3 regions of the Thermohahella caldifontis genome follow, and region 1 is predicted to be linked to each of the others. Evidence: predicted binding sites of a transcription regulator. Region 1 holds the regulator's gene; each other region holds the start of a gene.
What was found. The regulator FNR, encoded in region 1, switches genes on or off when oxygen is low (the NO sensors DNR and NnrR bind a similar motif). The targets are predictions, from matches to a motif close to TTGATNTANATCAA.

Region 2: the regulator FNR is predicted to act here: its motif matches at 1,849-1,862, upstream of ccoM (cytochrome c oxidase subunit CcoM).
Region 3: the regulator FNR is predicted to act here: its motif matches at 4,099-4,112, upstream of AAIA72_RS05860 (TIGR01212 family radical SAM protein).

Annotation. Positions count from the first base shown of each region.
Region 1 covers NZ_CP154858.1:1,513,642-1,521,102, reverse strand. Annotated here, with positions in the region: gene AAIA72_RS07470 (ISNCY family transposase) at 1-920, opposite strand, end outside; tRNA gene AAIA72_RS07465 (tRNA-Met) at 1,055-1,131, shown strand; gene AAIA72_RS07460 (lysophospholipid acyltransferase family protein) at 1,323-2,042, opposite strand; gene AAIA72_RS07455 (hypothetical protein) at 2,222-3,169, shown strand; gene fnr (fumarate/nitrate reduction transcriptional regulator Fnr) at 3,256-4,002, shown strand; gene AAIA72_RS07445 (sugar nucleotide-binding protein) at 4,008-4,859, opposite strand; gene AAIA72_RS07440 (hypothetical protein) at 4,988-5,350, shown strand; gene alr (alanine racemase) at 5,357-6,427, opposite strand; gene dnaB (replicative DNA helicase) at 6,424-7,461, opposite strand, start outside.
Region 2 covers NZ_CP154858.1:444,282-451,742, reverse strand. Annotated here, with positions in the region: gene AAIA72_RS02180 (OmpA family protein) at 1-455, shown strand, start outside; gene AAIA72_RS02175 (hypothetical protein) at 452-1,792, shown strand; gene ccoM (cytochrome c oxidase subunit CcoM) at 1,927-2,040, shown strand; gene AAIA72_RS02165 (DUF3422 family protein) at 2,119-3,420, opposite strand; gene AAIA72_RS02160 (EAL domain-containing protein) at 3,622-6,201, shown strand; gene tilS (tRNA lysidine(34) synthetase TilS) at 6,147-7,461, opposite strand, start outside.
Region 3 covers NZ_CP154858.1:1,203,106-1,210,566, reverse strand. Annotated here, with positions in the region: gene mutS (DNA mismatch repair protein MutS) at 1-819, opposite strand, end outside; gene AAIA72_RS05885 (CinA family protein) at 886-1,425, shown strand; gene recA (recombinase RecA) at 1,525-2,556, shown strand; gene AAIA72_RS05875 (hypothetical protein) at 2,642-2,821, shown strand; gene AAIA72_RS05870 (Crp/Fnr family transcriptional regulator) at 2,825-3,505, opposite strand; gene AAIA72_RS05865 (SCP2 domain-containing protein) at 3,559-4,041, opposite strand; gene AAIA72_RS05860 (TIGR01212 family radical SAM protein) at 4,171-5,112, shown strand; partial or broken gene AAIA72_RS05855 (peptidase U32 family protein) at 5,073-6,067, shown strand; gene AAIA72_RS05850 (U32 family peptidase) at 6,076-6,972, shown strand; gene AAIA72_RS05845 (SirB2 family protein) at 6,953-7,321, opposite strand; gene moaE (molybdopterin synthase catalytic subunit MoaE) at 7,408-7,461, shown strand, end outside.

The DNA of each region.
Region 1 (7,461 bases):
ACGGGGCGGTGAGCATCCGTGGCGTTCTGGGCGGGTTTGGCAAAGCGTGCGTTGAAATCGCGCATAAAGCCCGGCAGCCAGGCATTGGCGGTCTCAATGTCCGAGATGCCCGCAAGACGCAACTCCTTGACGAGGCGGTCCTGAAGCGTCTGGTTGGCACGCTCGACACGCCCCTTGGCCTGAGGGGTATTGGCATGAATGGGCTCGATATCCAGCGTTTTGAGAGCCCGGGTGAACTGGGTCAGCTCACCTTCGCGCTCGGGTTGGTTTACCCGGAAGATGCTGTGCTTGTCGGAATACAAAGCAGCGGGGCGGCCGTGCTCGGCCAGATAGCCTTGCAGTGTCTGCAGGTAAGCCCAGGTGGTCTCGGCCGGGGCGAAGCGTAATGCCATCAGTTCACTGGTGGCGTCATCAATGAACACGATCAGGGTGCAGCGCGGGCCGCGCCCTTCAAACCAGTCATGTGGTGAGCCGTCAATCTGAATCAGCTCGCCGCGACAGGGCCGTCTGGGACGTCGCTGGTGAATCCGGGCGGCCTTGCGTTTTCCGGGTTTCCAGAGTCCGTCAGCGATCATCCACTGTCGGAGGGTCTCGGCTGACAGCTTGTATCCATGCAGTGCGGTGAGTTTTTCACAGGCAAGCGTTGGTCCGAAATCAGGGTAGCGTGTGCGAACCAGAGAGAGTACTTCCTTGCGCACGGCCCCGGGAATTGCATTGCCCGGGCGTTTACCGAGATGGCCGGAAACCAGTCCTGACGGCCCCTTCTGACGAAAGCGGGCGACCAGACGCTTAACTTGCCGGACACTCAGCCCAAGCTGCCGGGCAGCTTCCTGTTGCCGAAGCTGTTTTGCGGTCACCTGCTGAATGATTGCCAGCCGATCGATCGCTTTTTGCGTCATTGCAATGGTCTCCTCTGCCATTGCCCCCTCCTGTATCCCAAAAGGGGACATTTTAGAATTGCGAGAAGGGGACATTACAGCTTTGGGCTAACAAAAATTTCTGAAGGGGTTGACAGGCGCGCCCAAAATCCTGAGAATACGCGCCTCGAAAGCGTGGCAAGGTAGCTCAGTTGGTTAGAGCACAGCACTCATAATGCTGGGGTCGGCGGTTCAAATCCGCCCCTTGCTACCATGTCTTCCTTGGAAAGGCTGCCTGAATACCGGCGGCCTTTTTTATTTCCGTTTGCGTCTTTTGTCTCTCTTTGCATCACGTTGTGGCGGGCCCGGAATTCAGGGGGCATTCGGCGCGGGGACGTCTGTTGCGGCGTGCACCTGTCGTGAGGGTTGTCCGTCCGAATGACCCGCCTGATACCGACCGGCAACTCAGGATGGCCGGGCACTGAGACCGTTGCGGGTTTTACGGATCCAGCTTTCCACATCTGCCATCACATCATCCGGCCGGCGTCCCTGGGTCGGGATGGGCGGGCCCAGCACCACCTGGACCGTACCCGGATATTTGGCGACCGTGCCGCGTGGCCAGCAGTCACCGGCATTGTGGGCGACCGGAACGATGGGCACGCCATTGCGGATCGCCAGCGACGCGGCGCCCTTGTTGTAGCGCACGGTTTCACCCGGCCGCACGCGGGTGCCTTCAGGATAGATGACCACCCAGCGGCCGGCCTTGAGCGCCTCGGAGCCTTGGCGCAGCAGTTGTTTGATGGCGGTCGTCGGCCGATTGCGGTCGATGGCAATGGGGGCCAGGTGACGCACGGCCCAGCCGTAGAACGGTATGGCGAGCAGTTCCTTCTTGAGTACGGCCGACTGGGGCTGTATCAGCCAGCCCAGCAGGTAGGTTTCCCAGGCGCTTTCATGGTTGGCGCAAACCACGCAGGGTGTGTCCGGCAGGTTTTCCCGGCCATGGATCCGGTAGCGTATGCCGGCAACGGTGCGAGCGGTCGTCAGGATGGCGCCGGCCAGTCTTTGGGCGAGGGCGTGCCTGCTCCGGGCGGTGAGCAGGGGACCGAGCACCAGGAACAGGGTGGTGTACACCACCATACCGGGCCCGTACAGGGCATAGAACAGGACACCGCGAATCCAGGGCAACCCGTTTCTCCTTTGTGACGAATTCCGAGCGGGGAGCGCAAGCCTAACAGGTCAAACCTTTCCGGATCAATCCGACTTTTTTGCCATGCGCATTGACCGGCGTCAACATGGAAGGGGCGGGGGCTTCGTATACTGAACCTGCCTGAATATCTGATCTGCCCGCAGAAGGAGGCTGGACGATGATTCAGGCAAAGGTAATATCCGTGAATCCGGTGGAGATATTCAGGCCCTCCCAGGTAGCGAATACGATGCCCCATGACATGAAAGGACTTTCCTGGCCGGCCACGACGAGCTGGACTGCGCTGCTGTATCCCGGGGCAGTCGGCTGGCTGCATCGTGCGGAGCCGTTGCCGAGTGTGCAGGTGGATGCGCTGGCGCAGCACCGGGTATTGCTGACACTGACCGTGCCGCGAATGGAGAGCATGCCCTTCAGCAGCCATGCGGATGTCCGCGCCCGGTGCCGGTATGTCAGTTACGTGGTTCGGGAAATTGATCTCTACCGCCCCCTGCTGGCCGGTCGGGTTGCAGGCATGCACTGGGTGGCCGATCTGGTTCGGTTGCTGTGTCCGCTGGAGCTGACCAAGCTCATGTACAGTCTGAACCGGAAGCTGGGGGTATCCGCGGAGGGGCCCGCGGCCCGCTCGGTGGAGCTGGGCGGGCCGCCGCCCGAAGACGGTGTGTTGCCGTTGCTCAGTGGCCTCGGGTTCACCGACCTCTGTTTCAACTTTGTGGACGGCGAGCACTGGGCCCACGCCACCTTGCAGCAGTGCATCAGTCTTGCCGGGAGTCTGGGATTCGAACGGCTGCACTTTCGTGTCGAATCCGCGCGGGATCTGGATTCCCTTTTGAGGCTGTGCATGCCGGCATCCGTGTTCGTGGAAAGTGATCTGGAAGCCTGTCGCAGCCTTCTGGGTGGTTTCAGAGAAACGGTGCCGGGGTTTTTCGTGCGGTCATCCGGACTCCCTGAAGTGGACGCGCTCTGCGGCCTGGGGTTGGGGGGAATTTCCGCCGCGGCCGAAGGGTTCTGGCAGAACACGGTGCGTCTGGATCACTACTATGAAGCGCTGGATTCCGGTCGGCTGCCGTTATCCGGGCATGGGGGCAAAAATCTACCCATTGAGAGATAATTCCGCCTTTAACCTCCCAGTCTTTTTGGTGTACACTGCCCACATTGCAAGCATTTCATGTTCAGCTTTTCTGGGAGGGATGGCGGATGGGTCAACGGATCGCTTCAGCACCGGATGTGCTGACCAACGATTGTACGCATTGCAGCCTCGGCAAGCTCTGCATGCCGATTGCCGTGTCGGTCGAGGAAATGGATCGCCTGAACGAGGTGATTCATCAGGGGCGCGTTGTGGATCGTGGCGAGCACATATTCTATCAGGATGAACCCTTCCGCTCCTGTTACGCCGTCAAGAGTGGTTCCATCAAGACCTATACCGTCAGCGAAGACGGCGAGGAGCAGATTACCGGCTTCTACCTGCCGGGTGAAGTGCTGGGCCTGGATTCGGTGACCATGGATCGCTATACCTCCTGTGCGATTGCGCTGGAGCGCAGCAGTGTGTGCGAGATACCGCTGAACAAGCTCGAGGAGCTGGCCGGGCAGATTCCTTCCCTGCAGCACCATTTCTTTCAGCTCATGAGTCAGGAGATTCGCGGCAGTCGCCAGCTGGCCGTCATGCTGTCACGGAACTCGGCAGAGGAGCGACTGGCGTCCATGTTCATTGCCCTGAGCAAGCGTCATGAGCGGCGTCATCTGTCGCCGTATCAGTTCCGTCTGCCCATGCCCCGGGCTGATCTGGGCAACTATCTCGGCCTGGCGGTGGAAACCGTCAGTCGTCTGCTGACCCGGTTCTCGAAGATGGGGCTGATGGATGTGAAGGGTCGCGATGTGACCATTCATGACCTCGAGGGGTTGAAGGAAGTCGTCTCCCACGCGACAAGCTGTGAGCGGGCCTGAGAGAATCAGGTCTGCGCATTCAGGTGCCGGAGAACCCGTTCCACCTGTGCGCCCAGATCCCTGCGCCAGGGTCTGGCTTGTATGCCGAAATCATCCCTGAGTTTCTTGCTGCTGGTATGTGACCAGGCTGGCAGCCTGGGGCTGTTTTCCGTGTTCTGCACAAAGTTCAGCGTTCCTTCAATATGGGCCGTTTCCTGTATGTAGCGGACCAGTTCCCGCACACTGACATCTTCCACGCCACCGTAATGATAGACATCCCAGCATTGGGCACCACAGAGAATCTGCTGCGTCATGGCGGTGACCACGCGGGCGACATCGTCTTCGCACACGGGGGAGCAGCGGCTGTCTTCGGGGGCCGGAACCGGTTCATGTGCGCTGAGGGTTGTCAGTATCCGGTGCAGCCAGCCGTCGCGGTTGGAGGTCAGCCGCCAACCCAGACGCAGAACGATGCTCTGGGGGTGTCGGGTCATGAGGTAGCGTTCACAATCGGCCAGGCTCTGTGTCAGAGGCGTGAGGGGCGCCACGGGGCTTCGGCTGGTAAGTCTTTCCGGGGGCTGGCTCTTCAGTATCAGGCAGCTGGACAGCGCCAGTACCGGGCTTTCGGTGTCCAGTCCCCATTGTGTGACCTGCTCCATGGCACCCAGCATGGCATGGCTGGCCTGGGGGGCTTCTGCGCAGGTTTGCAGGCAGGCAAAGCGGGCAGCATGTATCAGTAGTCTGGCATGGCTCAGCGGTCTGGAGTGGAGGAGGTGGCAGTCTCCCGAAAGAATCGGGTGCACGGCGATGCCCTTGTCCATCAGGCGCCGCAGAATGGCGGTGCCCATTGCGGTTTCACTGCCTGTCACGATGACCGTCAAAAAAGGTTCCTCTCTGAATTCAAATGGGACATGTGTACCACCGCAAGGGGCGGAGATCTGGCATAATCATAACGTAGCCATGGTAAGTCCGCCATCCGAAGCGGCATCCACCTGCAATGAGGAAGAAGATGATCAAGAGTCAATCTCATATCGCGGCACCGGTTCCGCAACCCATCATGGACCGCGCGGCACAGCTGATCCATCGCGTGCGCTATGATCAGCCGGCATCCCAGCACGTGGACCTCATGTACGAGGTCATCATGGACATGACGGTGTCGGGCATGGAGTTTTATTTCATGGAGCCCCTGCGTCGCGTCAATGCCGGCAGCATGACCATGAAGATCGCTCAGATGGGGCTTTCGAGCACCCAGAAGGGCATTCGCATGGTCATCAGGAAGGTGTTGCACCGGCTGACGGAAGAGCAGCTGGTGGCCATCACGGGCTTTATCGAGGAGATTCTGTTCGAGGCCGAGGAGGCAAAGGCCGCCTGATCGGCTTCAGACAGCCTGGCGAGGCACCCTGGCGGTCAGGCCGGTCGTCAGGGTGTAGCTGATGGTGTCGGCATGGCGTGCGACTTCGTCCACGCTCAGACCGGGCCCCCAGAGTTCGACGGGGGCGCCGACGTCCACATCCGGATAATCGGTCACATCCACAGTCAGCATATCCATGGAGACCCGCCCCACAAGGGGTACCCTGTGGCCGGCAACCCGGACAGGCGTGCCGGTTCGGGCATGGCGCGGATAGCCGTCTCCGTATCCGGCAGCGACCACCGCAATCCGGCTGTCACGCGGCGCGGTCCAGGTGGCGCCGTAGCCGACGGTTTCGCCCTTTCGTATCCGGTTGACCGCAATCACCTGGCTGATCAGCGTCATGACCGGTTTCAGCCCGAGCGCTTCGGCGCTGCGATCCGCATAAGGGGAGGCGCCGTAGAGACTGATGCCGGGTCGTGCCCAGGTTTCACGGGGATGAATGCCGTTGAACAGGGCGGCGGAATTGGAGGCGCTGAAGTCCAGTGCCCCGGGCAGTGCTTCGGCCAGCCGGCTGACCGTGGCGTGCTGATTGTGCCAGTGTTCGCCTTCGGGTTCGTCGGCGCAGGCATAGTGGGTCATGATGCCGCGCAACTGGTGGTGGCTGTTTTGCAGGGCATCCAGCCAGGTTCTGACTTCCGATGCAGGCAGGCCCAGGCGGCCCATGCCGGTGTTGAACTTGAGCCAGATGGCGCTACCGGTTGCGGTTCTGATCCAGTCCCACTGGGAGGGATGGTGGATGACCCATTCCACCTTGCCCAAGTGAAGGCCCTCGTCCCATTCATCCGGCGAGTAGGGGCCCTGAAGTATCAGTACGGGCGTCCGGATGCCGGCATTACGCAATGCAACAGCTTCATCCAGGCAGGCGACGGCAAGCCGTTCGTTGAGATCTGCCAGGGCGCGTGCCACCAGCACCAGATCATGTCCGTAGGCATTGGCCTTGAGCAATGTCATCAGCCGGGCCGTGCCGGCTATGCCCCGGAGACGCTGCATGTTGTGGCGCAGGGCCTGGGTGTCGATCCGGGCGATGAGCGGTCTCACTCGTAGTTCGCTCCCGCATACTCGGGCGCGAGATCCTCGAAGCGCGTATAGCGTCCCTGGAAGGCAAGGCGAACAGTGCCGATGGGACCGTTCCGCTGCTTGCCGATGATGATCTCGGCAATTCCCTTGTCGGGCGAGTCTTCGTGGTAGACCTCGTCCCGGTAAATGAAAATGATGACGTCGGCATCCTGCTCGATGGCGCCGGATTCCCGCAGATCCGAGTTGACCGGACGCTTGTTGGGGCGCTGTTCGAGGCTGCGGTTGAGCTGGGAGAGGGCGACCACGGGGCAATCCAGTTCTTTCGCCAGCGCCTTGAGAGACCGGGAAATTTCGGAGATTTCAGCCGTCCGGCCTTCGTTGTTGCCCGGCACCCGCATGAGCTGCAGATAGTCGACCATGATCAGGCCCAGCTTGCCGCCGTGCTCGCGCGCCACGCGCCGTGCCCGGGAGCGCATTTCCGTCGGGCTCAGGGCGGGCGTATCATCGATGTAGAGCGGTTTGTCCTTGAGCAGGTTGATGGCCGAGGTCAGGCGGGGCCAGTCTTCGTCATCCAGTTTGCCGGTCCGGACCTTGGTCTGGTCGATACGGCCCAGTGACGAGAGCATCCGCATGACGATGGAATCGGCGGGCATCTCCATGCTGAATACCAGAGTGGGCAGACCGGTTTTCATGAGGGCGTTTTCCACCAGGTTCATGGCGAAGGTGGTTTTACCCATGGAGGGGCGGCCTGCGACGATGATGAGGTCGGAGGGCTGCATGCCCGCGGTCATGTCGTCCAGATCTTTGAAACCGGTTGTCACCCCCGTGATGCTGGCTTCCTGCTCGTAAAGCTGCTGAATCTTTTCCAGCGTCTTGACCAGTACCGGGGCCACCTTTTCCGGGCCGCCCTGGTTGGGGCGGTCCTCGGCGATCTGGAAGACCTTGCGTTCGGCCTCATCCAGAATCTCCTCGCTCTTGAGGCCGGCGGGGTTGTAGGCCTGTTCCTGGATTTCATTGGCCGCGGTAATCAGCCGGCGCAGCACTGCGCGCTCCCG
Region 2 (7,461 bases), 1.1 Mb from region 1:
CCTTCGAGCCGGTCAGGATTCTGGTCGTCATGGAAAAATACGAGATCTGGCCCTCCCATGCCGAAGGAATCCCCGACAAGGATTACATGACAGACCCTCTTACCGGAAAACGATTCAGACTGGATAAACATAAAAAGCCCATCCTCCTGAGGCCCTCGCCGGTACCTGTGACGCTCTGGCTGCATCGCTTTGATGGCATCAACGTCAGCTGTCCGCTGATGGATGTCAATCTGCACATCCTGCAGGAGCATGAGCTGCCGGAGGAAGAGCGGCACTATGCCGGACGCCTGGGTGCGGTCATCCATCCGTTCTTTCAGTTTGGCCCCGTAACTCACCACGGGCTGCGTCCCGTGGCGTCGGACAACTGGCTGGACATGGCAGTCGACCTGATGAAGTGGGCGTTCTCCCCGACAGAGCGGAGTGTGGCTGGCGCTACGGCGCGCTCTCTCACATGACCTGTGCCCTGAGCCTGCGCTTCGGCAACGACAAGACGGATTATTTTCTGGCCTGGACTGACCGTGAAATCTCCCGCAACCCGCTTGAAGCATCACACGACAGTCTCTTTACCATGAGCGTTGATCCCGAGCGGGTGCATGAAGTGGACGGACGCAGGCTCAGTGATGAATACCTGCTGACCGACAATGCCTTTCTGACTCAGGAGGCTGTGACTTACGCCTTTCCGAAACTGTTCGACGGCCAGATACGGGTCGAGCTGTTCTTCCGTTTCGACAACGGTCCCTGGCTGCATCCGTCACCGGCTTGGAATGCAGAACGCACCTTCAGCGATCCGGTCACAGGAGTTTTTGCGCCCGAATCTGCCCCAAGTGATCACCTGGCGGATCATGCCCTAGCCATAGCCAGACTCATCTCCATGGCCAACATGAGCAATCTGGAGGATTTGGTGCGCTACCACGCGCTGATGCTCAATGAAGCCGCCTGGGATACCCCCACAGAAATGCTGGTGGTGGTCACCTGTGACCGTCTGGGAAAGGCTTACACGAATGAAGGCGGAGGCCAACACCCTCTGCCACTTCACCCGGTGGGCGTGCAACTGCAGGCGTGCAGCCTGGTTGCACAGTTTGAAAATGACAATACCACGCTGAACCTGCATGATGTGGTCAACGGCCCCATGCTCAGCACGACCGTGACCTCCCAGGGCCAGCTGAACCCCGAACAGACGGATCAGACCAAGCTGCCACCGCTTCTGAAATCCCTCATCGACAGCGCCCCGGTCGGTGCCCGGCAACGCAGACAGACATTGACCACCCTGCTGGGACAAGGTACCCGCCACGTATTTGCCGGCACACTGAAGCTGAATTATCAGGGTCCCAGCGGCCGGACATTCCAGGGGTTGCGCCCGTTCGGGGAATTGTATGGCGAACATTTCAAACGCAAGCAGCCCTTTGCCGCCCTGGGCTTCGGCCGCATTGTCTCTGCCGGCGACAGCGGCCTGGATGTCGAAGGGTGGACACCACAGGATAGCGATCATCACTATCTGCTGCTGATACAACTGCCCGAAACACTGAAGAGCAGTCTCTGGAAGAAGCTGCCGGACGGCACCGATCCGGACACATTGCGGCGCAAGCAGGCGGAAAACGAGACCGAATCACTGACCCGGGATGATCCTGACAGCCCCGCACGCACCATCCTGAAGCATGCCCTGACGCCGGCCCTGCGCTGGGCAAAACTGCCGCAAAACAAGCAGGCTGAACGTTTGCAACGCTGGCTGACCGATGCCGAAGAAGCGACATGGCTGAAACAGAAGTTGCCGAGTGTGCTGGGGGGCAGTTAACGACCCCGCAATCCACCGGATTCCGGATGCGTAGAAGGCATCAATCTCGCGTCAAATTGACCGAGATCATATCCCCTTGGAGGTAAGTGCCACACAATAACACATACCAACTCACCGTTTGGAGGTATGTCAAAATGTACTTGGATGAAGTGGTGATTGCAGGGGTAGGCGTGGTATTGCTGACGCTGGCATTCTTCGGGGGTGTGTATTACATGATCCGCAAGGACGAAGAAAAGCACCACCATTGACGTCAGCCGCCCGGTCCCGGCCTGAATGGCGGGAGCCGCACGGCGTGATCTCCGGTGCCCCGCCGGAAGGCAGCTTTTTCAGGCGCTTTGCTGATCGTCCTCGTGAACCTGCTTGCGAAAACGATGCAGCATCCAGGCGACACCGGCCAGCACCAGGGGCACGGAGGCCCCGGCCACGGCGCCTGAGCTGACCGGCAGCCCCCCTGCCTTGGCAGCTTCACCTGCGTACTTGATCAGGCCAACCGTATAGTAACTGATGGCGACGACGGACAGCCCCTCGACCGCCTGCTGGAGCCTCAACTGCAACCGGCTGCGGCGGTTCATGGACGCCAGCAACGCCTGATTCTGCTGTTCGAGCGAGAGATCCACACGGGCACGCAGCAATGCGTTGGCCCGGTTGATGCGGGTGGAGAGATCATCCAGATAGTCCCGCGTCGACTCGCAGGTCCGCCAGGCCGGCACCAGCCGGCGCCCGAGGAATTCTCTGAGTGTCATCAGCCCCGGAATCTCCGTTTCCCGAAGCTCATCCAGCCGGGCCTGAACCAGCGCATGATATGCCGACGCGGCTGAAAACCGGTAGTTGGTATCCGAGATCAGGCGTTCGGTTCTTGCTGCCAGCACAGAAAGTTCCCTGACCAGGCGCTGTTCATCCTCCAGGCTTTCGATATCCGTGATCTGCTGAATGATGCGTGCCAGCTCTTCATCCATGGACCACATTTGCGGTGCGATGGATTTTGCCAGCGGCAATGCCTGAAGCATGGACATGCGATAGGTTTCCAGCTCAAGCAGGGCGCGAACCAGTCGCCCGAGCTGGCAAGGATTGAGCCGTCGGTTGAGGACCAGGAACCGGCCGAATCCGTCCGCATGAATCCGGTAGGCCGTCCAGACTTCGGCCCCCTCCCCCACAACCTTGCTGCCCAGCAGGCGCTGCCCTTCAAAGTAGCGCCGCAGGGCATCCTTGTCGGTGGGATGCGTATCCGCCTCGGCGATTTCCACATGCAGGGCGGAAAAGACGGCGCCCGGTATCTCCCTGAGCCACTCGGCAGGCAACACATCCAGTGCGGGCTGTGCAAAAGGTTCACCCCCGGTATCCTGAACAATCACCAGATAGGTGGAAAATTCCGTATGCCGTTCCCAGCGCAATGTGAACGCACCAAAATCCTGATAGTAGCAATTGGCATCAGGCAGCGGTGCCGGTACCGCGTAACGCGTGCAGAGCCTGCTGAGATGCGCACGTTCGGCCTCTGCATCCGCAGGCGCTTCAATGGCAAGGTGAGACAAATGCGCGGGATGCGCCAGTGTGGGAAACGGCCGGGTATGCAACTCGTTGAAGAGCGCATCACGTTGTGCACTGAAGGGCAACCCTGAGCGAACCGTCATGAGACAAAAACCTGCGTAGTAATACGTACGGCGCCAAGCATAACGGTGCACCTGCCGAAATGGAAGCGCATGAGAGCCATTCACCGGGTTCGCCGGCATACCTGCCACTTCCTGAAAAAGGCTAACCTTGTGAAAAAACTGGCATAAGTGTCATGTGCGGTTATACTGAATTGACTGATTTTGACCCGTGCTGAAGGTGTTATGCCCACTCCGTGCCGTAATGCGCTGATACCCGTGTTGTTCTTCCTGATCTCTGTCATGGCGGGCATGGCGCGCAGCGATGTGTTGTCCATGGAAGTCGAGTGGGTCAAGGATGTGACCGGCAATCAGTCGCTGGCAGATATCATCGACCTGCCTGCGGAACACTGGCAACGGCTGCCCGACGCACACATTCTCAATCCGGGTTACAATACGGCCGCCTGGTGGCTAAAGGTCACGCCCCGGGTCGGGCCGGCCGACATTCGTCAGGCGGTTCTGGAAATTGCCTTTCCGATGCTCGATTATGTGGATGTGTTCGTTGTTCCCCCGGCGTCACGTCAACCCCGGACACACTGGAGTACAGGAGATCACCTGCCCTTCAATACCCGTCCCGTTGCTTTCGAAAACTTTGCCTTCCCGGTAAGCCGTCTCGACAACGGCACTTGGCCTGTGCTGTACGTCCGGATCCAATCCACGGGTGGTGTCCAGATACCTGTCCAGCTTCACTCTACGGCAGAATTCGTCCGTCACGCCTCCCTGACGTCAACACTCAACAGTCTTTACTACGGCACGCTGGGTATCATTGCCATCATCAATTTGCTGCTCTTCTGGCAGATACGCGAAGAACGGGCCTTCCTGCATTATGCGCTCACCACCCTGGGTTTGCTGCTGCTGATTGCGTCCATGCAGGGCTCCCTGTTCCGCTATGTCCTGCCCAATCATCCCGATCTGTATCAGGATGCACTCCTGGCAGGTATCTTTGCGACCTTGAGCGCGCTCAGCGCTTTCACGCGTCACTTTCTCAACCTCCAGGTTCATGCCCCTCAGATGGCTCTGTTCTATCGTGTTACCCAGCAGGCTGCACTGTTCTTTCTGCTGCTGATTCCGTTTCTGGAATACCAGATCCTGAATCTGGTGGGGGTTTTCCTGGCGGGTCTGACCCTTGTCCCCATGCTGTTTACGGGGCCGGTCTGCTGGTTACGAGGTGTTCCCAGAGCACCACTGTACACGCTCGCCACCGGTATTCTGGCCTGTGGCGCCCTGATCACCACACTGGCCAACCTGGCGCTGATACCCGCGACTCTATGGTCCCGGTATGCCATCCAGGTCAGCTCCGCCGTGGACGCCGTAATGCTTACCGTTGCGCTAGCCATGCGCATGGGAGATGAACACCGGGAGCGGGATGCGCATCAGGCGGCGGCGGAACGTTCCCGGGCCGCGCAGCAGGCGGCCCAGAAGGAACTGCGACGGGCTTCTCTGATGGATGACAGCGTCGATCTGCCCAACGCGCATCTGCTGCGCAGCCGTCTTCAGTCCGAACACCGCCAGCGTGTGGCAGGCGGCCTCGTGCTGCTCCGGATTCCCCAGCTCAACAGCCTCGGCACCATACTGGGTCCGGAATTTCTGGCTGAAGCCCGTACGGCCCTGGTCGCCAGGCTGTCGGCACTGCTGTCAAGGGAAAATGCCATTCGCCCGGTTGTCGGGCCCGATCTGAACCGCAGCTATCCCCTGGCCAGTGTGGATACGGCCTGTTTTGCGGCCTTGCTGCATGCGGGGCGTCGGTTGACTGAATCCCGGTTACGGTACTGGATCAGCGAGATTGAGAAACCCATAGTCATTCACGACCGTCCAGTCCGCTTTTCCCTTCAGGCGGGTATCGTTGTCCCGGAAAGTGCGCCCAGGGATCCGGATCAGTGGCTGCACTGCGCTCAGTGGGCCTGTGACACCCTCTCAGACAATCAGTCCGGATTTTCCGCCTATACGGGCGAAGTGCTGGCCCTTCACCAGCGCAGACAGCATATTATCCAGGCACTGGAGCCGGCACTGCACAATCGTGAGCTGCGGCTGTATTACCAGCCACAGCTCAATCTCATGACGCAGCGGGTCGAGGGTGTCGAAGCACTGCTGCGCTGGCATCACCCGGAGATCGGCACAGTTCCGCCGGATGAACTGGTCAGTATCGCCATCCAGACAGGGCTGATCCGACCGCTGACCCAATGGGTGATTCAACAGGGGTTGCACGATCTGGTGATCCTCAGGGAGCACGCACCCTGGCTGAGACTGTCAGTCAATGTCTCGGCACGGAATCTGGAAGAATGGGATTTCAGCACCACGGTGCTGGAGTCCCTGACGCGCTTCCGGCTGCCGGCTTCCTGCCTCTGCATCGAAATCACCGAAACCGAATCCTTTATCGCGCCGGATCAGGCGCGACAGGCACTGGACCGGCTCCACGAGGCAGGCGTGCAGATCTCGATGGACGATTTCGGTACCGGGTATTCCAATCTGGCTCAGCTCTCCAGCCTGCGCCTGACGGAACTGAAGGTGGATCGCAGTCTGACCCGGATTGATGGCGATACCAGACGCTACCAGGTCCTGTCCAAGACCATATCCATGGGCAAGGTCCTGGAGTGCTCGGTGGTGGCCGAGGGCGTGGAAGATCAGGCGCAACTCAAGCAACTGCATGCACTGGGCTGTGATCTGATCCAGGGCTATTACCTGCATCGCCCGGAGCCCCTGGAGGCCACGGCTCAGTGGCTGCGGGATTTTGATCCCTGGGCATTCGGGTTGCAGAAAAAGGCCTGATCGGGCACCCAATCGATTCGCCAGCCTGCAGTTTCCGGCTCTGGCAGGGTGTCCAGCCAGCGATCACCCAGGGCCAGGACACGACTCCCCGAACACAACAACGGCCAGACATCACGCAACCAGGGCGGGATGCCATTTGCCTGAAAGCTGTCCTTGAGCGGTTTGCCCTCCTGATGCCGGGACGGCAACCGGTCCCCTTGCTGGCGCCCCCTGATCGTCAGCCCCTCGGGTGGCGGGGCCGCCAGCCAGGCACCCCAGCTGACCCAGCGCAGCGTCAGCCGTCCGGTAGCCAGAGACAGAACGGTATCCTCGCCCGCCACGAGGTGAAGGTCGATTGGCTCCTGCTTCGCCGTCATCACCTGTGCAGGAACCCAGTACAGGTCATGACGATACCGGGCCGCCATGCCCGCTTTCAGATGCAGGCGGGCCGCCTGACCGGCATGCAATTCGCGGATGAATTCCGCAAGCATCGATTCCGGCACCGGTTGCCCCGCGCGCTCGCTCAGCCAGCACTTCAGCGTACTGTTCTGCATGTCCGGGCTCAGACGGCTCCAGACATCCAGAGGCAGCACGGTGTCGGCCTGCATGGCGGTGAGGACGTCCCGGGCCGCGCTGTCCGCCGCCTGCAAGCGTTGACGCATTCTGGCCTGCAGGGCGGTCAGACGCCGGTTCAGATCCGGCCAGCGCCCGGTCAGACGGGGCAGAATATCGTGCCGGATGAAATTGCGGTCAAAGACCGTATCCCGGTTGCTGGGATCCTCGACCCAGTGCACGGCACGGTGCCTGGCCCAGACCCGCAGCACGGCACGAGGCAGGTGAAGGAAGGGCCGGTACAGCGTTCCCGCTCCCAGCCCGCGGCTGATGGGCATGCCCATGAGATCCTCCGGCTGAGCCCCCTTGAACAGGCGCAGCAACACGGTCTCAAGCTGATCATCCTGATGATGGGCCATGAGCAGGCAGTGACCGGGTGCCAGCACCTCTTCAAAGACCCTGTAACGCGCCTCACGGGCAGCCGCTTCCAGACCCTGCCCTGTCGGCTCCACAACCACATCGTGGCGCATGCAGGGCACGCCGAGCCGCTCCGCCTCCCTGAGACAGAGACGGGCCCAGCTCTCGGCGTCCGGGTGCAGGCCATGGTGAACATGGATGGCTGTCAGTGGTGCCATGCCCTGAGCAACACAGGCATGCAGCAGCACCATGGAGTCCAGGCCACCACTGAGTGCCACCACGTATCCTGATGCGACAGGGGCGCGACCAAGC
Region 3 (7,461 bases), 310 kb from region 1:
AAGATTCCGGCGTGTGGCCGCATCCAGGATGATGGCATCTTCGCTGCGCTCGCGGGTGAGGGACTGAATATGGGGCAACTCGTTCTGTTGCGTTTCCCGGGCATACTGAACCAGACATCCCGCTGCACCGACGGCCAGCGGTGCATCGGCACAGTCAAAGCCGCTGAGGTCATGGGTGCCCAGCTGCTCGCAGAGCAGACGTTCGCCGGTCTGCGTGTCAAAGTACCAGTCGGGTTGCTGGCTGATGGCGCACTCCAGGTTCAGCCCGTCTGTCCAGTCCGATCCTTCCTCCACCAGCAGTTCCGCCGGGCGCAACCGCTGGAGTTCCGCTTTCAGGGTGTCAGGATCGCGCAGTTCCTGAATCACGAACCGGCCAGCGGAAATGTCCATGACCGCCAGACCGAACCCCTTGTCGGATGTACGTACTGCAACCAGCAGGTTGTCCTGATGTTCATCCAGGTAGGCCTCTTCGCACAGCGTGCCGGGCGTGATGATGCGGACAACCTTGCGTTCCACCGGTCCCTTGCTGGTGGCCGGATCCCCGACCTGCTCACAGATCACCACCGATTCGCCGAGCCTGACCAGCCGGGCAATGTAGCTTTCGGCGGCGTGATAGGGCACACCGGCCATGGGGATCGGTTTGCCTGCGGATTGGCCCCGTGCCGTCAGGGTGATGTCCAGCAGTTCGGCTGCACGCTTGGCATCGTCGTAGAACAGTTCGTAGAAGTCGCCCATGCGGTAAAAGACCAACTGGCGGGGGTAGTCCGCCTTGATGGCCAGATATTGCTGCATCATGGGAGTATGTGCCGGACTGTTCATGGGCATCCTGTCTGATCTGTGGCTGGAAGGCTCTGGATTTTACGGGAAGGGGCCGGATTGATAAAGGTGGGGTGGGCTCGTATAGTGGCTGCAGCCATGGGAATTGTTCAGGGGGTACTGATGCGGGATTTGCTGATCAAGACGGGCAAGGTGCTGGTGGAACGGGGCTGGCGGGTCAGCACGGCCGAGTCCTGTACCGGCGGAGGCGTGGCACAGGCCCTGACGGAACTGCCGGGAAGTTCTGACTGGTATGAAGGCGGGGTGGTGGTCTACAGCAACCACCTCAAGCAGAGTCTGCTGAACGTGCCGGCGGAGCTGCTGGCTCGTGAGGGGGCGGTGAGCGAAGCGGTGGTTCGGGAAATGGTCCGTCAGGTTTGCCGGGTAACCGGTGTGGACGTGGGCGTGGCGACCAGCGGCATTGCGGGACCCGGAGGCGCCGTGCCTGGCAAGCCGGTCGGGACCGTCTGGATCGGCTGGTGCGTGCACGGTGAGGTTACGGCAGAGTGCTATCTGTTTGAAGGCGACCGGGCGGCAGTGCGTGAGCAGGCGGTGATGAATGCGCTCACCGGACTGCTGCACCGCATTGAGGCCTGGGAGGGCAGTTGAAGGTGCCGGGCTGCCTCTGAGACAATTGCGCATTGGCATTGCCCACAGGATGTGGAATAATGCTGTTCAGATATACAGTAAAAAGGTGTGAGGCCAAGAATGGATGATAATCGCAAGAAGGCACTGAGTGCCGCGTTGACGCAAATTGAACGCCAGTTCGGCAAGGGCGCAGTAATGCGCATGGGCGAGCAGCCGCGTGAGGCGATTCCGGCTGTCTCCACCGGTTCGCTCGGGCTGGATGTGGCACTGGGGATCGGCGGTCTGCCGTACGGACGTATTGTGGAAATCTACGGCCCGGAAAGTTCGGGCAAGACCACGCTGACCCTGCAGGTGATCGCCGAAGCCCAGAAGCAGGGCAAGACCTGTGCCTTTGTGGACGCGGAACATGCGCTGGATCCCATTTATGCCGAGAAGCTGGGGGTCAACATTGACGACCTGCTCGTCTCCCAGCCGGATACCGGGGAGCAGGCGCTCGAAATTGCCGACATGCTTGTGCGCTCCGGTGCGGTGGACGTGATCGTGATCGACTCCGTTGCAGCACTGACGCCCAAGGCCGAGATTGAAGGCGAGATGGGCGACTCGCACGTGGGCCTGCAGGCGCGCCTCATGTCTCAGGCACTTCGCAAGCTGACGGCCAGTGTCAAGCAGGCCAACTGTCTGATGGTCTTCATCAACCAGATCCGCATGAAGATCGGCGTGATGTTCGGCAACCCGGAAACGACTACCGGTGGTAATGCCCTGAAATTCTATGCCTCGGTGCGTCTGGATATCCGCCGCACCGGTGCAGTCAAGGAAGGGGATGAGGTCATCGGCAACGAGACCCGCGTCAAGGTGGTCAAGAACAAGGTCGCACCGCCATTCAAGCAGGCCGAATTTCAGATTCTCTACGGCAAGGGCATTTACCGCATGGGCGAGATTCTCGATATGGGGGTACAGCTCAAGCTCGTGGACAAGGCCGGCGCCTGGTACAGCTACAAGGGTGACAAGATCGGGCAAGGCAAGGCCAACGCTGCCCGTTACCTTGAAGAGCATCCGGAAGTCGCTCAGGAAATCGAGCAGGCCATCCGTGCCGAGCTGATGCCTCAGCCGGTCGTGAAAGCCACTGAAGCCGAGACCGTGATCCCGGAATAACTGAGCGATTTATTGACTTTTGACAGGTTGTCCTCAGATAAACAGCGCTACACTGTATTCGTGTACAACAAACGAGGACAACCTCATGCAATGGCTCATCGCAGCATTGGTGGTGGTCGGGATTGGCATCTGGCTCTGGAAGGGCCGTCAGCGCAATCCCTATACGGATCCGGAAGTCAAGGAAGTGGATCAGAAACGGTTCTACGTGCAGCCACCCAGTGACATGGATCCCCCTCCGGATGATCATGAGGGGGACAAGCTCTGAACGTTACTCGTAGTTGCGCAAGGCTTCCGGGTCAAGGATGACGATCTTCTTGCCCTGTGATTGGATCAGTCCCTGGTCCCGCAGGACCGCCAGAATGCGTGACAGGGTTTCCGGCTTGATGGACAGGCGTGAAGCCAGCAACTGTTTCTGAACGCTCAGCTCCAGTTCGCCGCTCTCCTTTCCTACCTGTTCCAGTTCATGGACAAAATAGCGTACCACCCGGTAGGTGGCATTTTTCATTGTCAGCTGTTCGATCTCGTGCATGCGGCTTCTGAGGCGCATGGCCATGTCACCCAGCAGTCTGAGGCACAGATCATTGTTGTTGCGGACGATATCGAGAAACACCTGACTCCTGAACGCATAAATGGTTGAGGGCGTCACCGCGGTTGCGGTCACCGGATAGCGGCGGATGTTCATGAACATCACGGCCTCGGCAAAGGTTTCGTCCGGTGACAGAATCTCGATGACTTTTTCGTTGCCATCCGGATTCAGGCGTGACAGCTTGATCTGGCCGCTATGCACCTGATAGAAATACTCGGCTTCGGTATCCTGGAAGAACAGGTTTTCTCCTGCCTCCAGATCAATGATCTGAGCGTGTTCCCCGATACGGGCCAGTTCATCTTCTGACAGTTTGCTGAACAGGTAATGACGGCGCAGCGAAGCCGTGGTCAATGCGTGCAACATGGTGCATCCTCATACTCTCGACGGGCATAGGATAATGCCTCATGTTGACGCTGTCACTGGAACACCGTGACATATTCGGCGCCGCTGCGGATCAGAAACACCAGTTCCGGCGGAAGTGCCTCCAGTTCGAGCGTATCCAGCAGGTTTTTGGTGCGCAGCCCCAGTTCCGTATCGCCTTCGATCACCAGATCCCGCTGAAAGAAGAGTGTGTCCGGGTCTTCCTTCCGGGAGGCCAGCAACAGAAAGCTGCGCAACGTTCCCCGGATCTCCACATCACAATGCTGGTGGCGGGAGACCTCGATTCGCCGGTCCGGCTTCAGGGTAAAGTCCCAGACCAGCGGGATATCCTGTATGGAGACGCGCAACCAATGTCCTCTCAGGAAGTCGCACTCACCTGCGGCCAGCGCATCGCTCAGCACGTGTTCCAGCAAGCGGGTCAGTGCCCGCTTCTGGATGAAAAACGGAGCATGGGCAGCCGGGCGAGCTGCCAGCACGGGAAGCCGGGGCAGAATGGCGCGAGGTGTCGGCAGTTTCATGGTCTCTCCTGATGCTGCGAACAAAACGCCAGTATGCCCGTTGAGCGGGAAAAGGCATTGATGTGTGTCAATTCCATGTCGGTCGTGATCTGCTAGGCTGGCCGCCCTGAGTTCAGGACAACCGGACCCATGACCACCTCATACCTGACATTTGGACGCTATCTGCGTCGCCGCTTCGGAGAGCACGTGCACAAGATCTCCCTTCATGCCGGCATGACCTGTCCGAACCGGGATGGCAGCAAGGGCATCGGGGGCTGTACCTTCTGCAGCAACGCCACGTTCAGTCCCCATGCGCGGGATCGGCAGGCTGCCGGTATCCGGGAGCAGATCGCCCGTGACAAGGTACGCCTTGCCAAACGCTTCGGGGCGCGGAAATTCCTGGCGTACTTTCAGAGCTATACCAATACCTATGCCGACGTGGAAACGCTGAGGTACCTGTATGATCAGGTCTTTGAAGATCCCGACATGCTCGGACTGTGCGTGGGCACCCGGCCGGACTGTGTGCCCGATGAGGTGCTGGCACTGCTGGCCGGCTATCAGGACGCTGGCCATGAGGTCTGGCTCGAGCTGGGATTGCAAAGCACCTTCGACGCATCGCTTGAACGGGTCAACCGGGGGCATGGTTTCGCCGAGTATGTCGATGCAGTCAAGCGTGCGCGGGCTCATGGTCTCAAGCTGTGTACGCACCTGATTGCAGGGCTTCCCGGGGAGGCACCTTCCGATACGCTCATCAGTTTTGACCGGGTCATGGCGCTGGGCACGGACTCGATCAAGCTCCATCCGCTGCATGTGGTGCGCGGCACACAACTGGCCAGAGAGTGGAAGAGAGGAGAATACCAGCCCATCACCCTGGAGGAATACGCCGACGTGGTGGTGGAAGTGATCCGGCGTGCGCCGGAAGATCTGATATTTCAGCGTATTACGGGCACAGCAAGCCGTGAGCTGTTGCTCGCACCGCAGTGGTGTGAACACAAGGGCCCGGTACTCAGGGCAATTGAACAGAGACTCAGACAACATAACGGGGACACATTATGGAACTCGTCTGTCCGGCAGGCAGTTACCCCGCACTGAAGGCAGCCGTCGATAACGGTGCCGATGCGGTGTATATCGGTTTCAGAAACGATACCAACGCACGCCATTTTGCAGGCCTCAATTTTGAAGGAGACAAGACACGACAGGCCATTCAGTACGCTCGGGACAGGGGCGTGAGGATCTTTGTGGCCATCAATACCTATCCGAGACCGGACGGATGGTCGCGCTGGCAGCGTGCGGTGGATGAAGCCGCCGGCCTGGGTGTGGATGCGCTGATCGCAGCCGACATGAGCGTGCTTGAGTATGCAGCGGAACGCTGGCCGGAGGTGGCACTTCACCTTTCCGTACAGGGATCCTCCACAAACTATGAGTCACTGCGATTCTATCAGAAGCATTTCAATATCCGCAGGGCGGTGCTGCCACGCGTGCTGTCTCTGAAGCAGGTGGAACAGGTGGCCGCCCATTCACCGGTGGATCTGGAGGTGTTCGCCTTTGGATCGCTGTGCATCATGGCTGAAGGTCGTTGCTACCTGTCGTCATATCTGACGGATCAGAGTCCCAACACCTGTGGCGCCTGCTCACCGGCGAGTTTTGTTCGCTGGCAGGAGACGGATCAGGGGCTGGAGTCGCGTCTGAATGATGTGCTGATCGACCGTTACGGTCCGGGGAGAAAGCCGGATACCCCACGTTGTGCAAGGGGCGTTACGTGGTCAACGGTCAGACCTATCATGCCCTGGAAGAGCCGACCAGCCTCAACACCATCGAGCTCATCCCGCAACTGGATGCCATCGGCATCAAGGCGGTCAAGATAGAGGGTCGGCAGCGCAGCCCCGCTTATGTGGAACAGGTCGTCCGGACCTGGCGCAGCGCACTGGATCTGTATGCCCGTCAGCCGGATGCCTACCGGGTCAAGTCACGTTGGGCAGAGGCGCTGGGCAAGGTGTCCGAAGGTGCTCAGACCACCCTGGGTGCCTACTCCCGACCCTGGCAATAGGAGATCGCATGAAACTCGCATTGGGTCCAAATCTGTATTTCTGGCCGCGCGAAGCAACCTTTGACTTTTACCGGCAGGCTGCGCTCTGGGATGTGGACGTGGTGTATCTGGGCGAAACCGTGTGCCCGAAGCGAAGGGAGCTCAGGCTCGAGGACTGGATCGCGATTGGCGAGCAGCTTGCTGAAGCGGGCAAGGAAGTGGTGCTGTCCACCCTGGCGCTGCTGTCGGCCGAATCGGACCTGAAAATGCTGAGACGGATTTGCCGTGAAAGCCCGTTTACAATTGAGGCCAATGACATGGCTGCCGTTCAGTTGCTGTCCGAGGCGGGCGTTCCTTTTGTGGCAGGCCCGACGATCAACACCTACAACGGTCGCACCTTGTCGTTGCTGGCCAGAACCGGCGCACGGCGCTGGGTGATGCCGGTCGAGCTCTCAGGCCAAGCACTTCGCGCCATTCTTGACGAGGCAAGCGAACGTCTGGAAACCCTTCCGGAGACCGAAGTCTTCGCATGGGGATATCTGCCCCTGGCGTATTCCGCCCGCTGCTTCACGGCGCGTCATCACAAGCTGCCCAAGGATGACTGTCGTTTCAAATGCATGGACTACCCGGTGGGGCTGGAAGTCTACTCTCAGGAAGAGGAGCAGGTCTTCACCATCAATGGGATTCAGACCCAATCGGGGCGCCGGTATGACCTCTCCGACCGTGTGGGGGAGTTGAAGGCTGCCGGTGCCACGCACATCCGGATCAGTCCGGAGCCTGTAGGGACCGGAGACGTGGTGGCACGATTCCGCAACGCACTGGCCGGTGAGCCCGTGACAGCCGCTACCAATTCCTGCAACGGTTACTGGTACGGCAAGCCCGGTCTGTCACGGTTCGAGACTCCGGTTATAGAAACTGCTTCGTGAACGCCAGTTTGAGAATCAGCGCCACGCAGGCATAGGCAGCCGCTGTTGCCATGAGGACGCCGCGTGGCGTGGCCGCTCGTTTCAGCGCAATGAAGCCGAAGATGATGTAGCCCACCAAGCCAATCACCTTGCCCGTCAGCCAGTCTGCCTGAAACGGGTATTGTTGCAGAATCAGGGTCAGACCGATTGCGGCTGCCAGCAGAAGGGTATCATTCACATGGGGGGCGATGCGTACCCATTTGCGTGTCAGTTTTTCCGGTGAACTGAGGCGCCACCAGACACGAATCCCGAAAAAGGTGATGCTGATGAATGCGGTCAGCATATGGATATGTTTCAGTGCGGCATACATGCCGTCAGTACCTCCGTTTGGTTGTTGTCAGCGGGATGGGAACAGGTTAAGGTCGCTTCAAAGATGGCATGATGCGGAAGATTGAGATGAAAGTACAGATCAGCATCCAGACCGAGGATTTCGATATCGGAACACTCCAT